2 regions of the Comamonas sp. FG99 genome follow, and region 2 is predicted to be linked to the other one. Evidence: predicted binding sites of a transcription regulator. Region 2 holds the regulator's gene; the other holds the start of a gene.

Region 1 (11,231 bases), on a different contig from region 2:
TGCTCGTCCAGCGTGTTCACCGTATAGGGGCGGGTGGGGTTGGTCGAGCTGGGCAGCACGTTGGCTTCGCCCACCACCTTCAGGATGTCGGGCGCGTGGCCGCCGCCCGCGCCCTCGGTGTGGAAGGTGTGGATGGTGCGGCCCTTGAACGCGGCCACGGTGTCTTCCACGAAGCCCGATTCGTTGAGCGTGTCGGTGTGGATGGCGACCTGGGTGTCGGTCTGCTCGGCCACGGCGAGGCAGTTGTCGATGGCCGCCGGCGTGCTGCCCCAGTCCTCGTGCAGCTTCAGGCCGATGGCGCCGGCGGCGATCTGCTCGTGCAGCGCGCCCGGCAGGCTGGCGTTGCCCTTGCCCAGGAAGCCCAGGTTCATCGGGAAGGCGTCGGCCGCCTGCAGCATGCGCTCCATATGCCAGGGCCCCGGCGTGCAGGTGGTGGCGAAGGTGCCGGTGGCCGGGCCGGTGCCGCCGCCGATCATGGTGGTCACGCCGCTGGCCAGCGCCTCCTCGATCTGCTGCGGGCAGATGAAGTGGATGTGGGTGTCGATGCCGCCGGCGGTCACGATCAGCCCCTCGCAGCTGATGATCTCGGTGCCGGGGCCGATGATGATGTCCACGCCGGGCTGGGTGTCGGGGTTGCCGGCCTTGCCGATGGCGGCGATGCGCCCACTCTTGAGGCCGATGTCGGCCTTGGCGATGCCCCAGTGGTCGATGATCAGCGCATTCGTCAGCACGGTGTCGGCCGCGCCTTCGGCGCGGCTGCGCTGCGACTGCGCCATGCCGTCGCGTATGGTCTTGCCGCCGCCGAACTTCACCTCTTCGCCATAGCCGCCCGCGGCCAGGGTGAAGTCCTGCTCCACCTCGATGACGAGATCGGTATCTGCCAGCCGCAGCCGGTCGCCCACCGTGGGGCCATAGGTCTCGGCATAGGCGCGCCTGTCCATGGTGGCCATCAGAGTGCTCCTTGAACCAGGCCGCGAAAGCCGTAGATCTGCCGCGCGCCGGCGATATCCACCAGCTCCACCGTGCGCTGCTGGCCCGGCTCGAAGCGCACCGCCATGCCGCTGGCGATGTTCAGCCGCATGCCATGGGCCGCGGCGCGCTCGAATGCCAGCCCGGCATTGGTTTCGGCAAAGTGGTAGTGCGAGCCCACCTGTATGGGGCGGTCGCTGGCGTTGTGCACCACCAGCGTGCGGGTGCGGCGGCCAGGGTTCAGGGCGTGCTCGCCCGCGTCGATCAGCAGTTCTCCAGGAATCATGCGGTTTCCCCTCAGGCCAGCCGGGTCAGCAAGAAGGCGCCGAGCAGCGCGGTGGCCGCGCCAGCCACCCGGGCCAGCCACTGGTGGCGCTGCATCGCCACATGGCCCAGCGCCATGCCGGCGACATGCAGCAGCGCCGAGCCCAGGGCCATGCCGGCCAGCGCGCCGAGCGCCGCCAGGCCGGCGTCGCCCGCCAGCTCGTAGCCATGCGCCGCGCCATGGAAGAAGGCGAACACGCCCGCCAGCGCCGCGGCCAGCACCCAGGGCATGCGCTTTTGCACCGCCACCAGCAGGCCCAGCACCAGCACCGAGGCCGCGATCATGGGCTCCACGCCCGGCACCCACAGGCCGGAAAAGCCGGCCAAGGCGCCGGCCACCAGCAGCGCCACGAAGGCGGCCGGCACGCGCCAGGCGGCCCGCAACGCGGGAAAGGTCAGCGCGCTCCAGGCGCCCACGGCCAGCATGGCCGCCAGGTGGTCGAGGCCGGTGAAGGGATGGGCCAGGCCCTGCAGGAAGCTGTCGGCCAGGCCATGCGTGTGCGGCTGGCCGCCCATATGGGCCAGGGCGGCGGCGGGCAGGCCGGCAAGGGCGAGGGTGCTGATTTTTTTCATGGCTGCTGGTGCTGGGTGGAGAGGGGGGAGGGGGGAGGATGGCGGCTTCAGATGATCGGCTCGTGCACCGTGACCAGCTTGGTGCCGTCGGGAAAGGTGGCCTCGATCTGGATGTCGGGAATCATCTCGGGCACGCCTTGCATCACGTCGGCGCGCCCAAGTACGCCGCGGCCGGCGCTCATCAGCTCGGCCACCGTGCGGCCGTCGCGCGCGCCCTCCATCACGAAGGCGCTGATCAGCGCCACCGCCTCGGGGTAGTTGAGCTTGAGGCCGCGCGCCTTGCGGCGCTCGGCCAGCAGTGCTGCGGTAAAGATCAGCAGCTTGTCTTTTTCGCGGGGAGAGAGTTCCATGCCGCTGCACGATGCAAGGGCCGTGCCAGCTGGTTTGGGGCGCAGGACTCCAAATCCGTGCATGCGCGCTGCACGGCTGCGTGCATGCGGTGCCCGGATGCTGGTTTGTGGTGCCGGCATGCACCAGTCTGGTGCCTGCGGGCCCGCGCAAGTGCAGCGCGCTGCTGCGGTGCATCAGAATGAAACGGGCATGGCACGCGGCTTGCTTGAGGGCTTCGCCAAGGCCGGGAAAACGGTTCCTGGCCTGTATCGGGTTCTCCACTTTCTTGAAAGGTAAAGCCATGTTCGAGCGTCGCACCGCCATGAAAACCCTGGCCGCAGCAGCGGCTGTCGCCGGCCTGTCGTTGATGGGCGCCAGCGCCCAGGCAGCCGATACCATCAAGGTCGGCGTGCTGCACAGCCTCTCGGGCACCATGGCCATCTCGGAGACCGTGCTCAAGGACACGGTGCTCATGGCCATCGACGACATCAACGCCAAGGGCGGCGTGCTGGGCAAGAAGCTCGAGCCCGTGGTGGTGGACCCGGCCTCCAACTGGCCGCTGTTCGCCGAGAAGGCCAAGCAGCTGCTGACGCAGGACAAGGTGGCCGTGGTCTTCGGCTGCTGGACCAGCGTGTCGCGCAAGTCGGTGCTGCCGGTGTTCGAGCAGAACAACGGCCTGCTGTTCTACCCGGTGCAGTACGAGGGCGAGGAGCTTTCCAAGAACGTGTTCTACACCGGCGCCGCGCCGAACCAGCAGGCTATTCCGGCGGTGGAATACCTGATGAGCAAGGAAGGCGGCGGTGCCAAGCGCTTCGTGCTGCTGGGCACCGACTATGTGTACCCGCGCACCACGAACAAGATCCTGCGCGCCTTCCTCAAGTCCAAGGGTGTGAAGGAGGCCGACATCATGGAGACCTACACGCCGTTCGGCCACAGCGACTACCAGACCATCGTGGCCGACATCAAGAAGTTCTCCACCGGCGGCAAGACGGCGGTGATCTCCACCATCAACGGCGACTCCAACGTGCCCTTCTACAAGGAGCTGGGCAATGCCGGGCTCAAGGCCAAGGACGTGCCCGTGGTGGCCTTCAGCGTGGGCGAGGAAGAGCTGCGCGGCGTGGATGCCAAGCCGCTGGTGGGCCACCTGGCCGCGTGGAACTACTTCATGAGCGTGAAGAACCCCACGAACACCGCCTTCATCAAGCAGTGGAGCGACTACGCCAAGGCCAAGGGCATCGCGGGCCACAAGGACAAGCCGCTGACCAACGATCCGATGGAGGCCACCTGGATCGGCATCCACATGTGGAAGCAGGCCGTGGAAAAGGCCAAGAGCACCGACGTGGACAAGGTGATCGCCGCGATGGCCGGCCAGAGCTTTGCCGCGCCCGACGGCTTCACCGTGAAGATGGACGAGAAGAACCACCACCTGCACAAGCCGGTGATGGTGGGCGAGATCAAGGCCGACGGCCAGTTCAACGTGGTCTGGAAGACCAAGGGTCCGATCAAGGCCCAGCCCTGGAGCCCTTATATCGAAGGCAATGACAAGAAGAAGGACGAGCCCGACATGAAATGAGGCACCCCCTGAGCGGCTGCGCCGCCTCCCCCTCTCTGGTGCTTCGCACTGGAGGGGGGCGGCACCTTCGGGGCGGGGCGGCCCTTCCTCGGTGCCCGCTGATGGAGCGTGCCGGTTTCATGGGAAGTGATTTAGAAACGATAGCTGGGCTAAGTGCCGAAGGTTGATTTGACTATGAAAATCCTGCGCATAGCACTGGCCGGCGCCTTGGGCATGCTGCTCTCCCTGCCCGGCCATGCGCTCACGGCCGATCAGGCCTTCGCGATGGCGGCCGCCGATGGCAGCGACGCGCGTGCCCAGGCGATCAACGCCGCGGTGCTGGAGCCCGGCGACGGTGGCCGGCTGGCGGCCTACCTGCAGGCCCTGGCCGACGATGCAGTGCGCACCGCCGGCGGCAAGGCCTACATCGTCGATGGCGAGCGCGCGCTCGACCCCGCCACCGGTGCGGCCGCGGCCCTGCCGGCCGATGCCGAGGAAGTGGTCAACAACAACTACCTGCGCGGCGTGATCGAGTCGGCGCAGGCCGCGCTGGCGCTCGCCGGCAGCGATGTGCAGGCGCGCCGCGCCGCGGCGCGCAAGCTCGCCGACGAGCCGGATGCCGCGCGCCTGCCCCTGATCAACAAGGTGCTGGCCGGCGAGACGGATGCCGAGGTCAAGGCCCTGCTGGCGCGCGCCCGCGCCGCCAGCCTGCTGGGCAGCGAAGATGCCGCCCAGCGCCTGCGGGCGGTGCGCCAGCTGGCCCAGCTCAAGACGCCCGAGACACAGTTGCTGCTGAACCAGCGCCTGGCCGACGAGAGCGACCCCGCGGTGCAAAAGGCGATCCGCACCGCGCTCTCGGCGATTGCCGAATCCCTGGCCTGGGGCGAGCGGGCGGGCGCGGTCTTCAGCGGCCTGAGCCTGGGCTCGGTGCTGCTGCTGGCCGCGCTGGGGCTGGCGATCACCTATGGCCTGATGGGCGTGATCAACATGGCGCATGGCGAGCTGATCATGATTGGCGCCTACGCGACCTATGTGGTGCAGGCCCTGTTCCAGCGCTGGCTGCCCGAGGCCTGGTTCGGCGGGTACCTGGTGGTGGCGGTGCCGGTGGCCTTTGGCGCCGCCGCGCTGGTGGGCGCGGTGCTGGAGCGCGGCGTGATCCGCTTCCTCTACGGCCGCCCGCTGGAGACGCTGCTGGCCACCTTCGGCATCAGCCTGGTGCTGCAGCAGGCGGTGCGCAGCCTGTTCGGCGCGCAGAACGTGGGCGTGGAAAACCCCGCCTGGATGAGCGGCGGCTTGGCGCTGCTGCCCAACCTCACGCTGCCGTTTAACCGCATCGCGATCATCGTCTTCGCGTTCGCGGTGCTGGGCGCGGTGGCCTTCATGATCGCCAAGACGCGGCTGGGCCTGTTCGTGCGCGGCGTCACCCAGAACCGCGCCATGGCTTCCTGTGTGGGCGTGAACACCGCACGCACCGACACCTATGCCTTCGCGCTGGGCTCGGGCATCGCCGGGCTGGCCGGCTGCGCGCTGAGCCAGATCGGCAACGTGGGGCCGGACCTGGGCCAGAACTACATCGTCGACTCCTTCCTGGTGGTGGTGCTCGGCGGCGTGGGCCAGCTCGCGGGCACGGTGTACGCGGCGCTGGGCCTGGGCGTGCTGTCCAAGCTGCTCGAAGGCTGGACCGGCGCGGTGCTGGCCAAGATCGCGGTGCTGCTGTTCATCGTGGTGTTCATACAGAAACGTCCGCAGGGCATCTTCGCCCTGAAGGGCCGCAGCGCGGAGGCTTGAGCCATGGCAACCAAGATCGATCTGCAACTGCCCCAGCCCGAGCCGCTGCTCGGCGCCCGGGGCTGGGCCGTCTTCCTGGCAGCGCTCGTCGCGGTCTGCGCGCTGGCGCCGGCGCTGAACCTGCTGGTGCCCGAGGGCAGCGCGCTGCATCTGTCCGACTACCTGATCGGGCTGCTTGGCAAGTTCATGTGCTATGCGATCGTGGCGCTGGCGATTGATCTGATCTGGGGCTACACCGGCATCCTGAGCCTGGGCCATGGCCTGTTCTTCGCGCTGGGCGGCTATGTGATGGGCATGCACCTGATGCGCGAGGCCGCCGGGCCCGGCGCGCTGCCGGCCTTCATGGGATTTCTGGACTGGAAGGAGCTGCCCTGGCACTGGGCGCTGTCGGGCAGCTTCGCGGCCACCGCGGTGCTGGTGTTGCTGGTGCCGGGCGCGATAGCCGGCGTGTTCGGCTACTTCGCCTTTCGCTCGCGCATCAAGGGTGTGTATTTCTCCATCATCACCCAGGCGCTGACCTATGCGGCCATGCTGCTGTTCTTCCGCAACGAGACGGGCTTTGGCGGCAACAACGGCTTCACCGGGTTCCAGCGCATTCTCGGCTTCCCGCTGAACACGCAGGCCATGCACGTGCTGCTGTTCGCGCTGTCGGGGCTGGCGCTGCTGGGCTGCTTTCTGTTCTCGCGCTGGCTGATCCGCAGCAAATACGGCCGCGTGCTGCAGGCGGTGCGCGATGCCGAGTCGCGAACCATGTTCTGCGGCTACGACCCGCTGCCCTACAAGCTCTCGGTCTGGGTCATCTCGGCGATGATGTGCGGCCTGGCCGGCGCGCTCTATGTGCCGCAGGTGGGCATCATCAACCCCGGCGAGATGAGCGTGGGCAACTCCATCGAAATGGCGGTGTGGACCGCGGTGGGCGGGCGCGCCAGCCTGGCGGGCCCGATCATCGGCGCCTTCGTGGTCAATGGCGGCAAGAGCTGGCTCACCATGGCGGCGCCCGAGTCCTGGCTGTACGTGCTGGGCGCGCTCTTCATCGTGGTGACGCTGTTCATGCCCGGCGGCCTGATCCGCCTGCCGCGCCAGGTACGCGAATGGAGCGCCAGGCGCCGCGCCCAGGCGCGCGCATCCACCCCGCTGCAAGGAGCCAAGGCATGACACCCGACCTGATGGAAGCCGGCAACCAGCGCCTGCAGCACTACCGCAGCACCGAGTCGGGCGGGCGCAGCGCCAGCATGGCGCGGCCCGTGGTGGCCGGCGAAGTGGATGTGACCCACGGCCGCATCCTGTACCTGGAAGACGTGCATGTGAGCTTCGACGGCTTCAAGGCCATCAACGGCCTGAATCTCGACATCGCGCCCGGCGAGCTGCGCTGCATCATCGGCCCCAACGGCGCGGGCAAGACCACGATGATGGACATCATCACCGGCAAGACCCGGCCCGACAGCGGCACCGTGTTCTTCGGCTCCACCATCGACCTGCTGCGCTACAGCGAGCCCGAGATCGCCGCGATGGGCATAGGCCGCAAGTTCCAGAAGCCCACGGTGTTCGAGCAGCTCAGCGTGTTCGAGAACCTGGAGCTGGCGCTGAAGACGCACAAGGGCGTGGCCGCATCCATGCGCTTCGCGCTCGGCGGCGCGCAGAAAGACCGCATCGCCGAGGTGCTGCACACCATCCACCTGGCCGGCAGCATCACGCGCCAGGCCGGGCTGCTCAGCCATGGCCAGAAGCAGTGGCTGGAGATCGGCATGCTGCTGGTGCAAGAACCCAGGCTGCTGCTGCTCGACGAGCCCGTGGCCGGCATGACCGACGAGGAAACCGCGCGCACCGCCGAGCTGTTCCTCGCGCTCAAGGGCCGGCACTCGCTGATGGTGGTGGAGCACGACATGGGCTTCATCGCCACCATCAGCGAGAAGGTGACCGTGCTGTGCGACGGCGCGGTGCTGGCCGAGGGGCCGCTGGCCCAGGTGCAGGCCGATGAGCGGGTGATCGAGGTGTACCTCGGCCGCTGAGCCGCGGCCTTGCTGGAACAAAGAAAATGAGAGCTGCAAGCGCTGATTCATAAAGGTTTTCAGATATGTTTCATATTGAAAACTAGTAGGGATAAGCGCTGCAAGCTATGAAAATTGAATGCGCAGGCCAGGCCCGCGCAGGAGTACCGAATGCTCGAAGTCCAGAACCTGCACCAGTACTACGGCGGCTCGCACATACTGCGCGACGTCAGCCTCCAGGCCGAGACCGGCAAGGTCACCGTGCTGCTGGGGCGCAACGGCGTGGGCAAGACCACGCTGCTCAAGAGCCTGATGGGGCTGGTGCCCATCAAGAGCGGCCGCATCGCCTGGCAGGGCCAGGACATCGCGCGCAGCACGCCCTACGAGCGCGCGCGCCGCGGCATCGGCTACGTGCCGCAGGGGCGCGAGATCTTCTCGCGCCTGTCGGTCGAGGACAACCTGCGCATGGGCCTGGCCTATTGCCCGGCGCGCACCGCGATCCCGGCCGAGCTGTACGAGCTGTTCCCGGTGCTCAAGCAGATGCTGCAGCGGCGCGGCGGCGATCTCTCGGGCGGGCAGCAGCAGCAGCTGGCGATTGCGCGCGCGCTGGCGCCGGGCCCGCGGATGCTGATCCTCGACGAGCCCACCGAGGGCATACAGCCCAGCATCATCAAGGACATCGGCCGCGTGATCCGCAGGCTGGCCAACCGAGGCATGAACGGGCAGGGCATGGCCATCTTGCTGTGCGAGCAGTACTACGATTTTGCCGAGGAGCTGGCCGATCGCTACCTCGTGATGGAGCGCGGCGAGGTCATCGCCGCCGGGCCAGGCAGCGAGATGCGGGACAAGGGCATTCGCAAGCTGGTGGCGATCTGAGTGTTTACGATCTAATGGCGCCATGGGCTGGCATGCACAACTCGACCTCGACTACCGCGCGCAGCAGGGCAGGACGGCCATGCACTTCAGGCACGACGGCCCGCTGCGCGTGCTCAAGAGCCTGTACCCGGAAGGGCCAGCCATCTGCCACAACGTGCTGGTGCATCCGCCCGGCGGCCTGGTTGGCGGCGATGTGCTCGACATCGCGGTGCGGGTCGGCGCCGGCGCCCATGCGCTGGTGACCACGCCGGGCGCGGCGCGCTTCTACAAGAGCAACGGCCAGCAGGCGCTGCAGCGCACGCGGCTGTGCCTGGCCGCCGGCGCGCGGCTCGAATGGCTGCCGCTGGAGGCCATCGCCTACAACGCCTGCGACGCGCTGAACCATCTGCAGATGGAGCTGGCCGAAGGCGCGCAGCTGCTGGCCTGGGATGTGACGGCGCTGGGCCTGCCGCTGGCCGGCCAGCCTTTCGCGCAGGGCCGCTTCGTCCAGCACCTGGAGTGGCCGGGCCTATTCCTGGAGCGCGGCCTGATCGATGCGCAGGACCGCCTGCTGCTCGACGGCGAGTTGGGCCTGGCCGGCCGCCGCTGCCTGGCCAGCCTGGTGCTGGCCAGTGGCACGCCGCTGGCGCGCGCCCAGCGCGAGGCGCTGCTGGAGAGCATGCACGAGCTGCTGCAGTCCGCGCCCGCTGGCGTGGTGGCCGGCGTGACCGCGCCGAGCGAGCACCTGCTGGTGCTGCGCGCGCTGGCGCCGGTGGTGGAGCCGGCGATGGCGCTGTGCAAGAGCGCCTGGGCGCTGTGGCGCGGCCAGCTGTGGGGCCTGCGCGGCGGCATGCCCCGCATCTGGGCGATGTGAGGCAGGGTGCCTACTCGCCCTGCGAGCCCCGCCGTGCCCAGCCGGTGGTGTGCCGCTCGATCGCGCTGAACAGCTCGTACATCAGCATCGCCATGGCGCCGACCACGATCAGGCCCGCGAAGGCCAGCCCCATCTGCATCGACGAGCCGGCCGACACCAGCAGGTAGCCAATGCCCTCGTTGGCGGCGGTCATCTCGCTGACCGTGGTGCCCACGAAGGCCAGCGTGATCGCTACCTTGAGCGAGGCGTAGAAGTAGGGCATGGAGCGCGGCAGGCCGACCTTGAGCAGCACGTCCCAGCGCCTGGCGCCGAGCACGCGCAGCACGTCCTCCAGCTCGGGCTCCAGCGTGGCCAGGCCGGTGGCGATGTTGACCATGATGGGAAAGAAGCTGATCAGGAAGGCGGTGAGTATCGCCGGCCCCGCGCCTATGCCGAACCACACCACCAGGATCGGCACGAAGGCTGCCTTGGGCAGCGCGTTGAAGGCCGTCATCAGCGGGTAGAAAGCCGCGTAGGCCAGGCGCGAGGAGCCGATCAGAAAGCCCAGCAGCACGCCTACCACGATGGCAATGCCGAAGCCCGCCATCGTGACCCAGAAAGTGCGCCAGGCATGGCCGGCGATGACGCCGCTGAACTCGGCCAGCTGCCGGCCTATGGCCAGCGGGCTGGGAAAGATGAATTCCGACACGCCGAAGCCCGAGCAGATCAGCTGCCACAGCACGACGATCGCCAGCAGCAGCACCCACGGCGCCCAGCGTTCCACATATTTGCGTTGCATGCAAGAGTCCCTCGGTGTGTTATTGGCTGATGGCGGCGCCGGCGGTGCCGGCGGCCGGGGCATGGCGCAGCGCGCCGATGTGGCCGCGCAGCTCGTGCACGATGTCGGTGAATTCGCGGGTATAGGTCAGCTCCAGCTCGCGCGGGCGCGGCAGCGCGATCTCGCGGCGCACCACGAAGCGGCCCGGGCTCTTGCTCATCACATAGACCGTGTCGGCCAGGAACACGCTCTCGCGCAGGTCGTGCGTGACCAGGATGACGTTGAAGCCCTGCTCGGCCTGCAGGTCGCGCAGAATGCACCACAGCTCCTCGCGGGTGAAGGCGTCGAGCGCGCCGAAAGGCTCGTCCAGCAGCAGCATCTGGGGCTCGTGGATCAGCGCGCGGCAGATGCTGGCGCGCTGCTGCATGCCGCCCGAGAGCTGCCAGGGGAACTTGTCCTCGTAGCCGGCCAGGCCGACCTTGCGCAGCAGCATGCGGGCGCGCTCCTCGTACTCCTTGCGTCGGGCCTTGAAGCGGCTGCGGTGCGGCTCCACGATCTCCAGCGGCAGCAGCACGTTGTCGACCGTGGTGCGCCAGGGCAGCAGCGACGGTGCCTGGAAGGCCATGCCCGAGATCTTCAGCGGCCCGCTCACGCGCTCGCCTGCCACCAGGATGCGGCCGATGGAGGGCATCTTCAGCCCGGTGGTCAGCTTCATGAAGGTGGACTTGCCGCAGCCCGAAGGGCCGACGATGGCGATGAACTCGCCGCGCGCCACCTCCAGATCGATCGCCTCCACCGCGAAATGGTTGGCGCGCAGCAGCTCCTCGTTGTAGGCCAGCCAGACGTCGCGGAACTCCACGAAGGGTTGGGCGGGATTGGAAACAGCAGGATTCATATCAAAACCAGTTCAGGCGCTTGGGGGGCAAGCGCCATGGGTCATCGAGAGCTTACTTGCGGGGCAAGACATCGAGCTCGGCCGCGGTGGGCAGAAAGCTGCCGTTCCACACCGCCTCGGGCTGCACCCGCGCCTTGGTGGCATAGACGTCGGATACCTGCGAGGCCATCAGCGACAGCCGCGCGGGCGTTGCCTGGCCAAAGCCTTCGGCGCGAGCGTCCGGCGTGTTGACCGCGGTGGCAATCGCCAGCTGCAGGCGGCGGGTCTCGAGTTGCGTGTTGACGATGCCGTCGCGCTCCTTCACATAGGCGATGGCGGCGGCCGGG
Region 2 (11,231 bases):
AGTGAAAGTGGCTTGCATGGAAATTCCTCTCAAAAGCTTCAATCGCGATAACTGGAGTCGAGCCGGTCCATCTCGCGGCGGATGGCCGCCCATTCGCGCTCGCCACGCACGGGCACCCTGGCAAAGGCGTCGCGCGTGGACTGCACCGCGGTCGCATCGGCCAGCCGCAGTTGCCCGGCCGCCATCGCATCCACCTGGATGCGGCAGGCCGACTCCAGCCAATACAGGTTGAAGAAGGCCTCGGCGATGGTGCGCCCGCCCACCAGCAGACCGTGGTTGCGCAGGATGGCCACATGGTGCCCGCCCAGGTCCTGCACCAGGCGCTCCTGCTGCGGCAGCAGCACCTCGGGCCCGCTGAAGTCGTGGTAGGCGATGCGGCCGTGGAACAGGCAGGCCTGCTGCGACAGCGGCAGCAGCCCGCACTCCATGGCCGAGACCGCCGTGCTGGCCCGCGTGTGCACATGCAGCACGCACTGCAGGTCGTGGCGCGCCGCATGCACCGCGGTGTGGATCACATAGGCGGCCGGGTTCAGGCCCAGGCCGATGTCGGGCTCATAGAGGATGTCGCCGTTCAGGCGGATCTTGAATAGCCTGGATGCGCTGACCTCGGTGTACAGCAGCCCGTAGGGGTTGAGCAGGATGGCCTCGTCCTCGCCGGGCACCCGGGCCGTGATGTGGTTGTAGATCAGGTCGCTCATGCCGTAGCGCTGCACCGCGCGGTACAACGCCGCGAGGTCCTGGCGCAGCCGCCACTCGGCCTCGCCCACGCCCCGCCCGCGCCAGTAACCCGCATCGTAGCCGGTGGCCATGTCCGCTGCTTGCAGGTGCGCCGTCATTGGAGGGCCAATCCCAGTTCGCGGATATTGTCGCGGTCGGCCGCGAACTGGCGCGCGGCATAGTCCGAGTAGTCGCGCGCGCCGAGGAAGCGGTCGGGCATGGATTCCATAGCCAGCGCGCGCTGGTAGTTCCCGTCGCGGGTGGCGCGCTGGATCGCATCCTGGATGCGGGCGACCAGCGCGGCATCCATCTGCCTGGGGCCGGCAATGCCGATGACCGACTGCACCGTGATGTCATAGCCCAGCTCGGCCATCGTGGGCACATCGGGCCAGCCCGGCAGGCGCCCGGGCTCGGCCACCGCCAGCAGGCGCACCTTGCCGGCCTGGGCCATCGCGCCCCAGCCGGCCTCGAACATCACATCCACATGGCCGCCCAGCAGTGCGGCCATGGCATCTGCGCCGCCCTTGAAAGGCACATAGTTCACCGCAATGCCGGCCTTCTTCTGCCACTGGCCGGTGGCGATCTGCCCCAGCGAGCCGGTGCCCACGGCCGCCACGTTGAGCCTGCCGGGATTGTCCCTGGCATAGGCCACCACCTCGGCCAGGCTTTTCCAGCGCGAGCCCGCCGGCACCGAAACCGCGTAGGTGTAGCTGGTCAGCCCGACGATGTAGCTGAAGTCCTTGAGCGGGTCGTAGCTCACCTTCTGCAGGTGCGGCAGGCGAAAGACCGCGGTGGTGATCACCGCCAGCGTCGCGCCGTCGGGCGCGGCCCGGGCCATGGTGGTGGGGCCGAGCGTGCCGCTGGCGCCAGGCTGGTTGAGCACCACCACCGCCGGCCCCTGCGCCGACAGCGCATGGGCCAGTGCCCGCATCTGGGTATCGATGGGCCCGCCCGCGGGGAAAGGCACGATGAGGCTCACCGGCCTGGCCGGCCAGGCCGGCGCCGCCCGGCCCAGCGGCGCGCACAATGCCGCGCCGCAGCCAGCCGCCAGCTGCAGCCATGCGCGCCGGCTGCTGGAATACTGTGATTGCATGATGTCTCCTGATACGTGGGGCTTGCCGTGGATTCACGGCCGTTACAGCGTTTTCAGTGTAGGAAAGACATCCGTTATCAGTAATTCCCACAAGCTGGCATTGCAATGCCTTGTGAGAATATCCGGGATACCACCATGCGCATCGAAGACCTGCAGACCTTCCAGGCGGTCACCCGCTTTCCCAGCCTGAACCAGGCCGCCGCCGAGCTGGGCGTGTCGCAGTCGACGCTGACCAAGACCCTGGCCCGGCTCGAGGCCGAGACCGGGCTCAGGCTGTTCGAGCGCTCGCGCCAGGGCATCGCGCTCACCGAGCTGGGCCGCACTTTCGCCAAGTACGCGCAGAACATCTCGATCACGCTCGACGCGATGCATGCCGAGATGGGCGACATGCACGCCGCGCGCGCCGGCAAGGTACGCCTGGCCACACTGCCGCACCTGCTGCCCAGCCTGGTGTCGCCGGTGATGCGCCGCTTCCTGGCATCGCGCCCGCTGGCCACCTTTTCGGTCTCCACCAGCCTGAGCCCCCACCTGCTGGCGCAGCTGCAGACCGGCGAGGTCGATCTGGTGTGCGCCTCGATCCCGGACGAGATCCCCGCCGGGATCGCGGTCGCGCCCATTGGCGCGCTGCAGGTGCAGATCGCGGTCAGCGCCAGCCATCCGCGCCTGCAGGAGCTGCGCGGCTTTGCCGACCTGGCGCGCGAGCGCTGGATCGTGCCCGCCAGCTCGATCTACCTGCGGCAATGGCTGAACCAGCGCTTCGTGCGGCTGGGGCTGCCGCTGCCGCGCATCGCGGTGGAGAGCAATGGCTCGCAGCTCGCCTTCACCGAGCTGCTGCGCCACACCGACCTGATCGGCATGCTGCCATCGCACACGCTGGGCCAGCCAGAAGGCGCCGGGCTGGTGGGCCTGGCGGGCGAAGGCATGCGCTGGCAGCACGACTTGGCGCTGCTGTGGCGCGAGCAAGGCCATCTGTCGGCGCTGACGCAGGAGTTCCGCGACGCCATGCTGCAGGCCGGGCAGCAGATGGTGCTGTGACTACAGCGTCTTGCGCAGGTTGGCCGGCGGTATCCGCAGCGCCTCGCGGTACTTGGCCACGGTGCGGCGCGCGCATTCGATGCCCTGCTGCTGCAGCAGCTCGGCGATCTTGCTGTCCGACAGCGGCTTGTTCGGATTCTCGGCATCGAGCAGCTGCTTGATCAGCGCCTTGACCGCGGTGCTGGACGCGCTGCCGCCAGCCTCGGTGCCCAGGCCCGAGCCGAAGAAGTACTTGAGCTCGAAGGTGCCCTGCGGCGTGGCCATGTACTTGGCCGTGGTCACGCGGCTGATGGTGGATTCGTGCAGGCCCAGCTCGTCGGCGATCTCGCGCAGCACCATGGGGCGCATGGCCAGCTCGCCGTGCACGAAGAAGTTCTTCTGCCGCTCCACGATGGCTTGCGACACGCGCAGGATGGTGTCGAAGCGCTGCTGGATGTTCTTGATGAACCAGCGCGCCTCCTGCAGGCGCTGCTGCATGCCGGCATGGCCCTGCTCGCCCTTGTGGCCGCGCATGGCGCTGGCATAGAGATCGTGCACGCGCAGCTTGGGCATCACCTCGGGGTTGAGCTGCACCCGCCACTGCGGCGCCTGGCCGGCGCGCGCGGCGGCGCCCGGGCGCACGATCACGTCGGGCACGATCACGTTGCGCTCCACGTTGGCGTAGGGGCGCCCCGGGCGCGGCTCCAGCCCGGCGATCAGCGCCATGGCCTCGCGCACCACCGCCTCCTTGCAGCCGGTGAGCTGCACCAGCTTGCGCACATCGCGGCGCGCCAGCAGATCGAGCGACTCATGGCAGACCAGCAGGGCCGTCTCCAGCGCCTCGGCACTCTTGTGCCGGCCGCGCTGCAGCGCCTTGATCTGCAGCACCAGGCATTCCTGCAGGTTGCGCGCGCCCACGCCCACCGGCTCCATGCTCTGCAACAGGCGCAGCGCCACCGTCAGGTGGTGCATCACGGTGTCCAGCGCCTCGGCATCCTCCGCGTCGGCCAGGTTTCCGGCCAGCTCGACCAGCGGCTCTTCGAGATAGCCGTCGTCCGAAAGCGATTCGATCAGGAAATACAGCGCGGCCCGGTCCTCGGGCGACAGCCGCAGCGCCAGCGCCTGGCGGTGCAGCGCGTCCTGCAGCGACTCGTGGGCATGGGTGTGGTCGAGGGCGGAGTAGTCCTCGTCGTCGCTGCCGGCGCCGCGCGCCGGCATGTCGCCGCCCCAGTCGTCGGTGGCGGTGTCGCGGCCGTCGTCGCCCTCCCAGGGCAGGGCTTCGGCGCTGACCTCGGCCACGGGTTCGGCATCGAACTCGGCGGTGGCGCTTGTCTCACGCACGCTATCAGCTACAAAATCAGAAGCAACCTCGTCGGCGGCCGGCTCGCGCGGCGCGGCTTCCGCCGCTGTCTCGGCCTCATCCTCGGCCCGCTCCAGGAACGGATTCTCGTCGAGCATCTGCTCCACTTCCTGCTGCAGCTCCTGGGTGGACAGCTGCAGCAGCCGGATGGACTGCTGCAATTGCGGGGTCAGCGTCAGGTTCTGCGAAACCTTGAGCGACAGGCCGGGCATCATGGACACGACTCTACAGGCCCGCTCGGATCACATGCGGAAGTGCTCGCCCAGGTACACCCGGCGCACATCGGCGTTCTCGACGATCTCCTGCGGCGTGCCCTGCGCCAGCACCCGCCCATCGCTGATGATGCAGGCGTGGTCGCAGATGCCCAGGGTCTCGCGCACGTTGTGGTCGGTGATGAGCACGCCGATGCCGCGGTCCTTCAGAAAGCCGACGATGCGCTGGATCTCGATCACCGCGATCGGATCGATGCCGGCGAACGGCTCGTCCAGCAGGATGAAGCGCGGCTGCGTGGCCAGCGCCCGGGCGATCTCCACGCGCCGGCGCTCGCCGCCGGACAGCGCCACCGCCGGCGATTCGCGCAGGTGCTCCACGCGCAGCTCCTGCAGCAGCGAGGTCAGGCGGCGCTCGATCTCGCTGCGCGGCAAGGCCCGGCCGCCTTCGTCGCGCTGCAGCTCCAGCACGCCGCGCACATTGTCCTCGACGCTGAGCTTGCGGAAGATCGATGCCTCCTGCGGCAGGTACGACAGCCCCAGCTGCGAACGCTGGTGGATGGGCATGTTGGCCACCGAGTGGCCGTCGATCAGGATGTCGCCCGCGTCGCTGCGCACCAGGCCGACGATCATGTAGAACGAGGTGGTCTTGCCGGCGCCGTTGGGCCCCAGCAGGCCCACGACCTCGCCCTTGCGCACGGACAGCGACACGTCCTTGACCACCTTGCGGCTGCCGTAGGACTTCTGCAGGTGCCGCGCCTCCAGGCAGCTCAGGTCGCTGCCGGCGGCCAATTCGCGCACCGCGATGGTGCTGACAGGCTCCGCCACGATTATTTCGCCCCTTCATTGAGCTGCGGGCTGGAGCGCAGCTGCGTGCCAGGCCCGGCAGCGGGCGGCGCGGCCGGCTTGGCGCCGCTGCCACCCCCGCTGCCACCGCTACCCGCGCCCTGCGAATCCTTGGGCGACAGCATCACGCGCACCCGGCCGCCGCTCTTGGCGCCCGGCTTGGGCTCGCTGGCCTGCGCGGATTTCTGCCCGTTGACGGTGAAGGTGTCGCTCAGGTTGTTGTAGACGATCACCGAGCCGCTGACCTGGTCGGTCAGCGTGGTTTCGCGGTAGCGCCGCAGCTCGGCCCGGCGGTTCAGGTGCACGGTGTCGTCGCGGCCGTCGTAGGTGATGACCTCGCCCTCGCCCTCGATGTACTCGGCGGGCGCGCCCGGCAGGGTATCGCGCTTTTGGCGGAAGAACGCCAGCTTGCCGGCGCCGGCCGTGACCACGCCGCGCTGGTAGCCGTCGCGGTCCTGGCTGACCTCCAGCTTGGCACCGCGGATGACGATGGTGCCCTTGGTCACCACCACATTGCCGGTGAACACGCTGGTCTGCTTGAGCTCGTCGTGCTGGCCCTCGTCGGCCTCGATGTTCATGGGCTTCATGCGGTCGGCTTTTTCCGCATGCGCACCACCGCCCCAGGCCAGCATGGCCAAAGCGAGAACCCCAGAAATGAAACGAATCTTCATACGCGGCATGTTTTTTGCTCCGCCGATTGTAGCCAGCCTGCCCGGCGCCTTCACCGGAAATGGCCCCAAGGCCTGTTCACTTCGTGTCGCCGCGGCCCGCGGAAAAAGCCCAAAGCCCGCTGACGCGGGCTTTGGGCCTTGGCAATCCTTGGCGATTCCAGAGATTTACGACTTGGACTGCGCCGCCAGGTATTCCACCACCTGCAGCACATTGGTCATCGAGCCGGCGCGGGTGCCGTCGGTGTAGTACTTGCCGGCCACGCCCATCGCGGGCACGCCCTCGACACCATAGGCGTCCTGCAGCTGGGTGGCCTTGCGCACCTGGTTGGCCACCGAGAAGGAGCCGTAGACCTCCTTGAACTTGGCCATGTCCAGGCCCTGCTTTTCCATGAAGGCGAAGATCTCGTCGTCCTTGTTCAGGCGCTGGCGCTCCACATGGATGGCGTGGAACACCTTGACATGCACCTCGGGGATCTTGCCCATGGTCTCCAGCGTGTAGTAGATCTTCTGCTGCGGCACGAAGGTGTTGTTGAACGCGATCGGCACGCGGCGCACCTGCAGGTTCTTGGGCGCGTTCTTCGCCCAGGCCTCGAACTCGGGCTCGAAGGCGTTGCAGTGCGGGCAGCTGTACCAGAAGAATTCGATCACGTCGACCTTGCCGGCGGGCGCCTCGGGATTGACCGGCGTGCGCAGCTTGACATAGTCCTTGCCCTCCTTGAACTTGGCCTGGGCCAAGGCGCCCTGCGTCGGCAGGGCCAGGGATGCGGCCGCCACCGAAGCGGCGGTCAACGAGAAATCACGGCGTTTCATAAAAAGCTTTCTCCTGGTGCGGTAGTGGCTATGGGAGCGGGGGCCAGCGAAAAAGTTCAACGCTGCACGCGCACGATCTGCGCATCGACGCCAGCGCCATCGAGCTTGCCCTTGAGGCCGTCGGCATCGTCGCGCTTGGCGAAGGGGCCCACCCGCACGCGGTACACCACGCGGCCGTTCACCTCGCGCTCGGTGACCCTGGCCTCCCAGCCCATCATCGCCAGCTTGGCGCGCTGCGCCTCGCCGTCGTTCTGGGTACGAAAAGCCCCCGCCTGCACGAAATACTGGTAGGGATCGGCGGCGCCAGCGGCGCCGCGCGACTTGGCCAGGTCGCCCAGCGGATCGGCCGACTGGCCGGCCTTGGGATCGAGCTTGGCAACGGCGGTCTTGTCGCCCGCCTTGTCTGTGGGCTTGTCGCTGGCCTTGTCGGCCGTCTTGGCCGCGCCCGGCTTGGTGTCGGGCAGCACCACCTCGGGCTTGGTCGCCACGGCCGGCGGCGGCGGCGCGGTGTCGGCGCCGGGCTTGGGCGGATCGGGCACCACCACGCCCTGCACCGCGGGCGTGCTGCTGCGCGCGGGGTTCTTGCCGTACAGGGGCGAGTTCGGGTCCCAGTTCTGATTGCGCTGCTGCTCTTCCTTGTCCTTGGCGTCGGTGCGCACGCCACCTTTGTTGACAAAGGGCACCGGCACGTTGGTGACGTAGATGGCCACCGCCAGCGCAGCCCCCAGGCCGACGAGCAGGCCCAGGATCAGCCCCAGAATGGTTCCCCCGCGTTGATGTTGTCGCATGAACGGTCTCGTTTCTCTCTGCAATTACATGCGCTCCGGCGCACTGACGCCCAGCGTGGCCAGCCCGTTGCGCAGCACCTGTGCGGTGGCGGCCACCAGGGCCAGGCGCGCCAGCTTGACAGCCTCGTCGTCCACCAGGATGCGTTCGGCGTCATAGTAACTGTGATAGCAGGCCGCCAAGTCGCGCAAATAAAAAGTTACATCGTGCGGCGCGTTGTCGCTGGCGGCGGCGGTGAGCATCTCGGGATACCGGGCCAGCTGCAGCATCAGCGCCTGGGCCTGCGGGCCTTCGAGCGCGGACAGGTCCACCCCCTGCAGCGCCCCGGCGCCCGCGCCGCCCTGCTCTTGCCAGCCCCGCAGCACCGAGCAGATGCGCGCATGGGCGTACTGCACGTAGTACACCGGGTTGTCGTTGTTCTGCGCCACCGCCAGGTCGACGTCGAAGGTGTAATCGGTGTCGGGCTTGCGGCTGAGCAGGAAGAAGCGCACCGCGTCCTTGCTGGTCCACTCGATCAAATCGCGCAGCGTGACGTAGCTGCCCGCGCGCTTGCTGATCTTGACCTCTTCGCCACCCTTGACGACCCGCACCATGGTGTGCAGCACGTAGTCGGGATAGCCCTGGGGAATGCCGACGCCTGCAGCCTGCAGGCCGGCGCGCACGCGCGCGATGGTGCCGTGGTGGTCGGTGCCCTGGATGTTGACCACCTTGTGGAAGCCCCGCTCCCACTTGGCGATGTGGTAGGCCACGTCGGGCACGAAGTAGGTGTAGCTGCCGTCCTTCTTGCGCATCACCCGGTCCTTGTCGTCGCCGTAGTCGGTGGACTTGAGCCACAGCGCGCCGTCCTGCTCGTAGGTATGGCCGTTGGCCACCAGGCGCTGCACGGTCTTCTCGACCCGGCCCGAGGTGTAGAGGCTGGATTCGAGGTAGTACTCGTCGAATTTGAGGTTGAAGGCCTGCAGGTCCTTGTCCTGCTCGTTGCGCAGGTAGGCCACCGCGAACTGGCGCACGTTGTCGTAGTCGGCCACGTCGCCGTTGGCGGTGAATTCGCGGTCGTCGGCCTTGACGCTCTTGCCGGCCAGGAAGTCGTTCGCGATGTCCTGGATGTAGTCGCCGTTGTAGAAGGCCTTGCTGGCCGGATTCTCCGGGTCGGTGGGCCAGCACTCGTCGCCGGGCTTGAAGCCCCGGGCGCGCAGCTGCGTGCTCTTGGTCAGCGTGTCGATCTGCACGCCGGCGTCGTTGTAGTAGAACTCGCGGTGCACATCCCAGCCCTGGGTGGCGTACAGGTGGCAGATCGCGTCGCCCAGCGCGGCCTGGCGGCCGTGGCCCACGTGCAGCGGGCCGGTGGGGTTGGCCGAGACGAACTCGACCAGGATCTTCTCGCCGCGCGCGGGCTGGAAGCCAAAGCGCTCGCCCTGCGCCAGTACCTCGCGCACCGCCTGCTGCTTGGCGGCGGGCTTGAGGCGGATGTTCAAAAAGCCCGGGCCGGCGATCTCTATGCCCTGCACCCACTGCTGGAAGGCTGCGGTAGCCTCCAGCGCGGTCTTGAGCTGCTCGCCCAGCGCGCGCGGGTTGGCCTTCAGCGGCTTGGCCAGCTGCATGGCCGCCGTGCAGGCAAAGTCGCCATGGGCCGCCACCTTGGGGTTTTCAAATGCGGCGCGCGCGCCAGCGCCGGGCGATAGTTTTTCAAGCTCCGCGGCCAGGGCCGCGAGCAATTCCTGTTTGACGGAGAGCATCACGGGATTTTACGTGGCCGCACCATGTCCTGCCGCCCAGGTATGGGGTTGCCTGCGGCGGCACGGATAAAAACCCATAAAATAGTAACAATTCTCATTTGCAAAGCAGCCTATCCCCATGTCCTTGCCGAGTCCGCCCTGCAGTCCGATGCAACAGGCGCAGCAGCTCTATGCCGGCCACCACGCCTGGCTGCTGTCGCGGCTGCAGGCACGGCTGCGCAATACCGCCGAGGCGCAGGATGTGGCCGCCGAGACATTTTTGCGCGTCATCGCCGCGCGCCAGCCGGTGGATGTGAAGGAGCCGCGGGCATTTCTCACCACCATCGCCAAGCGCCTGCTGTTTTCGCTGTGGCGCCGGCGCGAGCTGGAGCAGGCCTACCTGGACGCGCTGGCGCAGCACCCCGAGGAGACGGCCCCATCGCCCGAAGACCGGGCCGTGCTGCTGGAGACGCTGGAACACATCGTCCACGCGCTGGACGGTTTGCCGCTCAAGGCGCGCCAGGCCTTCCTGCTCAGCCAGGTCGAGGGGCAGAGCTACCACGCCATCGCCGCTGCATTAGGGATATCGCACAGCACCGTGCGCCGCCACATGGCCGAGGGCTTTCGCCGCATCGCGCTGGCCCTGGCGCGCCAGGATGCCGGCATTGGCCTGCCGCACCCGCGCCCATGAGCGCCAGCACGCAGGCCGACGCGACCGAGGCCGCCATCGCCTGGCTGGTGACGCTCAATTCCGGCGCGGTCAGCGATGCCGAGCGCGCCGATTTCAATGCCTGGCTGGACGTGCCCGGCCACCGTTCCGCCTGGGAAGCCCTGGCCGGCCCGCTCAGCGAGGCCTTGGCCCCCGCCCGTGCCGTGGCTGCGCGCACGCCCGGCGCTGCTGGCCCATTGAGCGCGGCCCTGGCCCGCGCCGAAACCCGCGTCCAGGGGCGCCGCCGCATGCTGCGCGGCGCACTGGCGCTGGGCGGCGTCACCACCGCGGCGACAGCGGCGCTGCTGACCGCCAATCGATACACCCCGCTGGCGCAGCTGGCCGCCGACCTGCGCACCGGCACCGGCGAGCGGCGCGATTTCACGCTGCCCGACGGCAGCACGGTGCAGCTGGCCGCGCGCTCGGCGGCCGATATCGACTTCGGCCCCGGCCGCCGCGTGGTCACGCTGCGCGAGGGCGCGCTGATCGCCGACGCCGCCCCAGCCGGCCGGCACGGCGGCGCGCCTTTCGTCGTGCGCACCGTCCATGGCCAGGTGCGCGCGCTGGGCACGCGCTTCGTGCTGCGCCGAGGCGACATCGACAGCTACGTGGGCATGCTCGCGCACCGCAGCGAGGTGACCGCCACCAACGGCCGGCAGCTGGAGCTGGATGCCGGCCAGGGCGCACGTTTCGGCCCGCAGGGCGTGGCGCTGGACGAAGCATCCCCCTCGGCGGCGAGCGCCTGGCGGCGCGGCCTGCTGGAAGTGCACGACCAGCCGCTGGGTGAAGTGATCGCGCTGCTGCGCCCCTGGCGCGCCGGTTTCATCCGCATCTCGCCGCGCGCGGCGGCGCTGCGCGTCTACGGCAGCTATACGCTCGATGACACCGGCCAGGCGCTCGCCGCACTGGCCGAAACCCTGCCCATCACCTTGCGCACATACCAGCGCGGATGGCTGGTGGTGATCGAATAGGCGCCACTGCAAGCATGCGAGCGCCTTTGGCGCCGCGGAGAAATTTGAGCACTTTTTCGCGCTCGGCCGACAAACCCCTCGGAACCCTTTGTCATCCAACATTCCCGAGGACTTCATGCCTGCCATCCGGACCTTTCTGCCGCGCCCGCTGGCCATTGCCGCCGTGCTTGCCTGCGCCGTGGCCGCCCACGCGCAAACCCGCCAGAACTACAACCTGCCCGCCCAGCCGCTGGGCAGCGCGCTCGCCCGCATTGCCGCAGGCAGCGGCCAGCAGCTGAGCATCGATGCAGACTTGGTGCGCGGCCGCAGCGCCCCCGCCATCCATGGCAG

Evidence for each region. The regulator sigma-54, encoded in region 2, starts transcription at its own class of promoters, with help from an activator protein. The targets are predictions, from matches to a motif close to TGGCANGNAANCTGCTTT.
Region 1: ACODRX_RS05045 (urease subunit gamma) is a predicted target of sigma-54. The motif match lies at 2,227-2,244, and genes of this name have one in related genera.

What each region holds. Positions count from the first base shown of each region.
Region 1 covers NZ_JBMDII010000005.1:71,507-82,737, forward strand. Annotated here, with positions in the region: gene ureC (urease subunit alpha) at 1-950, opposite strand, end outside; gene ACODRX_RS05035 (urease subunit beta) at 950-1,255, opposite strand; gene ACODRX_RS05040 (HupE/UreJ family protein) at 1,267-1,866, opposite strand; gene ACODRX_RS05045 (urease subunit gamma) at 1,914-2,216, opposite strand; gene urtA (urea ABC transporter substrate-binding protein) at 2,498-3,769, shown strand; gene urtB (urea ABC transporter permease subunit UrtB) at 3,944-5,536, shown strand; gene urtC (urea ABC transporter permease subunit UrtC) at 5,540-6,691, shown strand; gene urtD (urea ABC transporter ATP-binding protein UrtD) at 6,688-7,545, shown strand; gene urtE (urea ABC transporter ATP-binding subunit UrtE) at 7,696-8,400, shown strand; gene ACODRX_RS05075 (urease accessory protein UreD) at 8,423-9,253, shown strand; gene ACODRX_RS05080 (ABC transporter permease) at 9,264-10,031, opposite strand; gene ACODRX_RS05085 (ABC transporter ATP-binding protein) at 10,051-10,905, opposite strand; gene ACODRX_RS05090 (ABC transporter substrate-binding protein) at 10,958-11,231, opposite strand, start outside.
Region 2 covers NZ_JBMDII010000024.1:12,521-23,751, forward strand. Annotated here, with positions in the region: gene ACODRX_RS16465 (TauD/TfdA family dioxygenase) at 1-18, opposite strand, end outside; gene ACODRX_RS16470 (class II aldolase/adducin family protein) at 39-836, opposite strand; gene ACODRX_RS16475 (tripartite tricarboxylate transporter substrate binding protein) at 833-1,810, opposite strand; gene ACODRX_RS16480 (LysR family transcriptional regulator) at 1,946-2,845, shown strand; gene ACODRX_RS16485 (RNA polymerase factor sigma-54) at 2,846-4,399, opposite strand; gene lptB (LPS export ABC transporter ATP-binding protein) at 4,427-5,221, opposite strand; gene lptA (lipopolysaccharide transport periplasmic protein LptA) at 5,224-5,910, opposite strand; gene ACODRX_RS16500 (thiol:disulfide interchange protein DsbA/DsbL) at 6,076-6,720, opposite strand; gene ACODRX_RS16505 (SPOR domain-containing protein) at 6,777-7,508, opposite strand; gene argS (arginine--tRNA ligase) at 7,533-9,242, opposite strand; gene ACODRX_RS16515 (sigma-70 family RNA polymerase sigma factor) at 9,361-9,912, shown strand; gene ACODRX_RS16520 (FecR family protein) at 9,909-10,901, shown strand; gene ACODRX_RS16525 (TonB-dependent siderophore receptor) at 11,017-11,231, shown strand, end outside.